One region of the Planococcus sp. TJ-307 genome, then DNA from elsewhere that is predicted to be linked to it. Evidence: predicted binding sites of a transcription regulator. Region 1 holds the regulator's gene; the other holds the start of a gene.
The links. Region 1 encodes NrdR, which represses ribonucleotide reductase genes. Its sites were predicted from a motif close to AACACNATATATNGTGTT; they were not measured.

Region 1 (3,421 bases):
GGGTGACGTATCTTCAGAAGAAGATGCATTAATTGTGAACGGGAAACGAGTTCAGTTAGTAAGCGAACGAGATCCATTAAATTTGCCATGGAGAGAAATGGGCATTGATATTGTCATCGAAGCAACAGGGAAGTTCAATTCTCGCGACAAAGCGGCTTTGCATTTAGAAGCAGGTGCAAAAAAAGTCATATTGACAGCACCTGGAAAAAAAGAAGACATCACTATTGTGATGGGTGTAAATGAAGACCAGTTGGATATTGACAAGCATGACATCATTTCCAATGCCAGCTGCACAACAAATTGCTTGGCGCCAGTCGTGAAAGTGCTGCATGACAAATTTGGCATTGAAAACGGCTTGATGACGACTATACATTCGTATACAAATGATCAGCAAAATTTGGACAATCCGCACAAAGACCTTCGTCGTGCACGCTCATGTGCCCAATCCATCATTCCGACATCGACGGGTGCTGCGAAAGCGCTATCATTAGTAATTCCTGAATTGCAGGGCAAACTGCACGGCATGGCTTTGCGTGTGCCAACGCCGAATGTCTCGCTAGTTGACTTGGTTGTTGATTTGGAATCAGATGTAACAATTGCAGAAGTCAATCAGGCATTCGAGGAAGCTTCAAGAGATGGGCTGGAAGGAATCTTAAGCTTGACGATGGAGCCGCTTGTGTCTGTGGATTTTAACAGCAATCCGCAATCTGCTATAGTTGATGGATTATCGACCATGGTAATTGGCAAACGCAAAGTAAAAGTTCTGGCTTGGTACGATAACGAATGGGGATATTCGGCCCGCGTAATTGATTTAACGAAAAAGGTTGCAAATGCTTTAATACTGGTGTCCAAATAAGGCTACACACCCCGTTTCTCTACTTTTTATTGGAGAAACGGGTTTTTTTATGGAAAATTTATTGAAAAAATTTCAAGATTAATAAGATATTATTATTGCATTTACAATAAATACGTTTTATACTATGAATCGTAGTTGAAAAACAGCTACCACTTCTGAATTTCCATCATGTATTTCGGAATTAGGAGCGTAAGATTTTTTATTCACATGACTGCTTAAAGGGTTAGGACCTCTTTGGACTAACTTTCCCCCGTGGTAGTCAACTTTGAATATTTTGCGCAAAAAACAAAATGATATCAAAGGGGGAAAACGAACCATGGAAACAATGGGACGTCACGTAATTGCAGAACTTTGGCAGTGTGATTTTGACAAATTAAACGATATGGATTTTATCGAACAAACTTTTGTTGATGCAGCACTCAAATCTGGAGCTGAAGTAAGAGAGGTCGCTTTTCATAAATTCGCACCACAAGGTGTCAGCGGAGTTGTGATTATTTCAGAATCTCACTTAACGATTCACAGTTTCCCAGAACACGGCTACGCCAGTGTAGATGTTTACACTTGCGGCGACTTAGATCCAACAGTAGCAGCGAAGTATATCGCAGAAGCGCTCGGGTCAACCTCAAGCGAACTTGTCGAAATTCCGCGCGGTATGGGTCCAGTCAGTGTTGGAAAATCCAAAGTTTCAGTAACAGCATAATCCATTTAACAAAAAACACGAAAGCAGGGGATAAAATCCTCTGCTTTTTCTATTTTCCCAATGAATTTTTGTTATACTAGATACACTAGATAGAGAAGTTAGGGAGATGTCGAAATGAAATGTCCAGCTTGCCAACATAACGGCACACGTGTTGTCGATTCGCGGCCTATAGATGAAATGAAATCAATCAGAAGGCGCAGAGAATGTGAATCGTGTGGATATCGCTTTACCACTTTTGAGAAAGTGGAAGAGATGCCGCTGATTGTCGTCAAAAAAGACGGCTCACGTGAAGAGTTCAGCCGTGAAAAAGTTTTGCGTGGCTTGATTCGTGCATGCGAAAAGCGGCCGGTTTCTCTTGAAGCATTGGAAGAAGTGGTTTTTACCATCGAGAAAGACCTTCGCCGGGCAGGCAATCCAGAAGTGAAATCTGAAGAAGTCGGAGAGCTGGTGATGAACCGGTTGGCAGCAATTGATGAAGTGGCTTATGTCCGTTTTGCTTCTGTTTATCGCCAGTTTAAAGACATCACGGTGTTTATCGACGAGCTGAAGGATTTGCTGAACAAAAGTCCGGAAGACAAGAAAATCGACTAAGGCGGTGACTTATGACTGCATATTACAAAGAATTGCAGCCTGCCGATTCCTATCGAATCCGTCTGCCTTATCCATTTTCGAATTATGACCGTCAGCTGCTGACGCTGCTCTATCAGCCGATGATTGGAGCGGAAGCCACCGCGCTTTATTTAACGCTATGGGCTGAAGGAGAAGCATCTGGTGATGAGTCGACCCATTACACATTAATGAACACGTTGGGAAATCCCATTTCGAAAATTTTTGAAGCGAGAATTCAATTGGAAGCGATTGGGCTGCTAAAGACTTACCGAAAAAACAAGGACAACCGCTGTTTTATCTATGAACTTTGTCCGCCTTTGGATCCGAAAACTTTTTTTATGGATCCATTGCTGTCAATGTTCCTGTTCAGCAAAATTGGAGAACCGTCGTATCGCCGAGTTCGAGATCGCTTTCTGATCCAGTCAGAAATTCCGTCTGATTTTGAAGAAGTATCACGCACGTTCACCGATATTTTTCAGCCGGTTCATGCGAAAGCCGGATATCCATCCGGCAAGCAGGATTTACAGGAACGGAAAAGGGGAGCTTATGAAGCAGATGCGGAATTCGATTTTGCTTTGCTTCGCCAGGGGCTTTCAGAACAGCTGGTGCCGAAGCGCGTACTGACAGCTACCATTAAAGATTTTATTTCCAAACTGGCTTACCTTTACAGTTGGGGACCTTTGGAAATGCAAAAAGTAATCTTGTTGGCCATTGAAGACGATTATAATTTGACAGTAGAAGGCTTGAAAAAATCAGCTTCTGAATACTATAAGCTAACAGTTTCTACTACAGCGCCTCAGCTTGTCCAAGTGCACAAGGAAGCTCCCAAGCTAACCGAAGAAGCACCGAAAACCAAGCAAGATGAACTATTGGTCTATTTGGAGACGGCACCACCGATTCAAGTACTGCGTGACATTGCGGATGGCAATGAACCGCTGCCTGCCGATGTCCAGCTCGCCAACCAATTGGTCGTTACCCATGGCATGAAGCCAGCTGTTGTGAATGTTTTGTTGCAATATGTCCTGTTGCGCACTGACATGAAGCTGACAAAAGCGTATGTCGAAAAAATTGCGTCTCACTGGCTACGTAAAAATGTCACGACTGCCAAAGAAGCAATGGAGCTGGCGCGTGTCGAACATACCCAATACATGAAGTGGAAGTCAGAAGGTTCGCCTACAACTGTGGCCAAACCATTTACCGGCAACGGAAACCGCAAACCGGTGCGTGAAGAAAAACTGCCGGAATGGTTCCATAAA
Region 2 (3,421 bases), 210 kb from region 1:
TCGACAAGATACGTAATATTGTTCATCAGCACCTGGCGCAATAATGCATTCATGGCTGTCAGGAAGGCAAAAGCCGAATCAACTGTTTTGGCAAAACAATGAAACTCCGGCCAGCTGTTGTCGGAAGCTGTGTAGAAAGGCACTTGGGCAATAGCAACATCGTGCTCTGGGAAATAAATCAGTTTGTTCTCAAAGCTTTCCTGGATTTTCAAATTGCCGCTGTACAAGTCGTCGGGTGCGTTGGCAATTTTTCCGAACGGACGGGCTTCATAAATAAAAGACAGCACTTCGTAAGAGAGCAATCGCTTTTCCATCATGTCGATCAGATGGCTGTTTAATTGCTCAATGGGTTCTGTTATATCAATGTGCATCCAGGAGCCAGCAGAACGGCCATCAAGCATGTTCAGGATGCTTTGGGAGACAATGGCAAGATCCGAATAATGCGGGAGCGTTTCCCGGATGTTCGCTTGATGTGGAAAAAGTAGGTCAGGTTTCATTGAGCTTCCTCTTTTCAAATGGAATAGGATGAAAAACGCCCTTCCAAAATGTGGAAGGGCGTTTAGTGTTCAGGCTTTCGATTTTATTTTTCCGGTCCATTGCTTGAACCCGCCTTGCAGCTGGAACAATTGATCGTAGCCTTTTTTCTGTAGGAAAATGGCGACGCGTCCACTGCGTGCACCGTTCTGGTCATACAAGTAAACGGGTTTGTCCGAACGAATTTCCTTATAGCGTTGGCGCAATTGTGATTGTGGAATATTGCGTGCTCCTAAAATATGGCCGGCCGCAAAATCTTTTGGCTCGCGTACATCAATCAATTGAGCTCTGCGGTAACCTTCGATAAATTGTTCCTGCGTCAAGTTAGTGACCGCTTTCTTCATGCGGAAATACATAATCACCGCGTAAATGATGATTGCCACAACAATGGCAATCGTGATGTATAAAAATTCCAATGTTCTTGCCCCTTTCTAATCTTCTTTTATTATAAGAGAAGAGATGACGGATATTCAATGCCAATGTTACACTAATTAGCGGAAATAGGAGGCGATCTTGTGAAATATCCAAAATGGAATTTTGTAAATTCAGGTGCGAACAGCCCTTCTTTCAATATGGCCCTCGATGAAGCCTTGCTGACATGGCATAGCGAGGGGCTTATTCCGCCGGTTATCCGTTTTTATAGCTGGCAGCCGGCTGCGCTGTCGATCGGTTATTTTCAAAAAGTAGAAAAAGAAATTGATATGGAAGCCGTCAACCGGCTTGGCCTGGGATTTGTCCGAAGGCCAACAGGAGGCAGAGGCGTTCTCCATGAACATGAACTTACATACAGCATTATTGTTAGTGAAGACCATCCGGATATGCCAGAAACGGTCACGGCAGCGTACCGGGTATTAAGCGAGGGCTTATTGGAAGGCTTTAAAAACCTCGGACTGGATGCTTATTTTTCTGTTCCAGATACAGATGCCAAGCGTGCTGATTTGAAAAATCCCAAATCAGCCGTTTGTTTTGATGCACCGAGCTGGTATGAAATGGTTGTTGAAGGAAAAAAAGTAGCGGGCAGTGCACAAACGCGCCAAAAAGGCGTGATTTTGCAGCATGGTGCAATTCTACTTGATTTGGATGTTGAGAAGCTGTTGTCTGTTTTCAAATTTTCGAGCGAAGAGGCGAAAGAGCGGATGCGCAGCAAAATTCCCGAAAAAGCGGTCTCGATCAATTCAATTCGCAAGGAGCCGGCCACTATAGAAGAATGCATTCGTGCATTTAAAGAAGGATTTGAACAGGCATTGTCCATCGAGTTGGAACCGTATACGCTGTCAGAACAACAGTTCGCAGATGTCAAGGCTTTAGAAGAAAAAAAATACGCCAATGCCGAATGGAATTTCCGTGTTTGAGTGTCTTTTGGCTCATTTTATTGATTTCCAAAGCCGGAAACCTTGCCATATATAGCTTTTAAAAGTGGCGAAGTTTTGAAGCAGAAAATTGTTATTGAAAAGGCGTTTCAACATATAGTATGATGGGAATTAAATTAGTACTACATATAGTATTTATGTACGTATATAACACAAAGGAGGAATTGTCAATGGTTTCCGCCACACAATCCCAGTACTCATTAAATTCAAAAGCATTAAACGAAGATATTAAAACGTTTCCGCAAGTGCACGCCGTTACTCCGGATATGAACTTGACGCATAAAGGGGTATCTCGCCTTGTTATGATTGACCGGTATTCATTCAAGGATACAGAGAAAAAAACCTTGAAAGCTGGCGATTTTGTTGTATTGACTGTCAAAGAAGATCCGAAATTCCCAGCCCGCGGTCTTGGCTACATTGTTTCCATCGATCAGCAAACCAATAAAGCACAAGTTTGGATCGAGGAAGATTACAGAAGTGCAATCGACAACCCGAAGGAACAGGAAGCAGGCATTGTCAATCGCCCGATCGACGTGATTGAAAAGCCGCTTGAAGTGTTCTACGAGCAGATTGCCAAACGCAATGCAACAGGCCTTGCTTCTGTAGAAAAAACTTCTGAAAAACGCCAGGAATGGTTTGAAAAATTTTATCAGCAATTGGTCGGATTAAAATTCATTCCGGCCGGCCGTGTGCTTTACGGAGCAGGCGCTGACACGGATGTCACGTATTTCAATTGCTACGTAATGCCGTTTGTTGCAGACTCACGCGAAGGCATTTCCGATCACCGCAAGCAGGTCATGGAAATCATGAGCCGCGGAGGCGGAGTTGGCACCAACGGTTCAACTCTTCGTCCGCGCAACACATTGGCTCGTGGAGTCAACGGCAAATCGTCAGGATCGGTATCTTGGCTGGATGACATTGCCAAGTTGACTCATCTTGTCGAACAAGGCGGTTCACGCCGCGGTGCGCAAATGATCATGCTGGCAGACTGGCATCCGGATATTGCCGAATTTATCATCTCCAAAATGCAGAATCCACGCATCCTGCGCTATTTGATTGAAAACACACAAGACGAAACGATCAAGAAATTAGCTCATGACAAATTAAAATTCAAACCGTTAACAGAACAGGAAGATGCCATGTATCAAGGCATCCTAAACTACCGTGCAATTCCTGGAATGGGCGGATTCAACGAAAAAATTATGCGTGACGCTGAAGCAAAACTTCGAGATGGCGGAACTTATTCGGTTCATAACGAAGAATTTTTGACAGGTGCCAACATTTCAGTCACGTTGACGAGCGATTTCATGACGGCGGTTGAAAACGACGAAGATTTCGATTTGCGCTTCCCAGCAGTGGAATCTTATTCGAAAGAAGAAATGGCCATCTACAATGAACAATGGCAGGAAGTCGGCGATGTTCGTGAGTGGGAACGCATGGGTCATGGTGTGCGCGTCTACCGGACAATGAAAGCCCGCGAATTATGGAACTTGGTCAATATTTGTGCGACTTATTCA

Region 2: the regulator NrdR is predicted to act here: its motif matches at 2,023-2,040, upstream of AC4EHK_RS09805 (vitamin B12-dependent ribonucleotide reductase).

Annotation. Positions count from the first base shown of each region.
Region 1 is NZ_JBZDOJ010000002.1:903,018-906,438, reverse strand. It holds gene AC4EHK_RS10875 (glyceraldehyde-3-phosphate dehydrogenase) at 1-856, shown strand, start outside; gene speD (adenosylmethionine decarboxylase) at 1,173-1,556, shown strand; gene nrdR (transcriptional regulator NrdR) at 1,671-2,147, shown strand; gene AC4EHK_RS10860 (replication initiation and membrane attachment family protein) at 2,159-3,421, shown strand, end outside.
Region 2 is NZ_JBZDOJ010000002.1:696,331-699,751, reverse strand. It holds gene AC4EHK_RS09820 (AAA family ATPase) at 1-497, opposite strand, end outside; gene AC4EHK_RS09815 (rhodanese-like domain-containing protein) at 567-950, opposite strand; gene AC4EHK_RS09810 (lipoate--protein ligase family protein) at 1,050-1,886, shown strand; gene AC4EHK_RS09805 (vitamin B12-dependent ribonucleotide reductase) at 2,075-3,421, shown strand, end outside.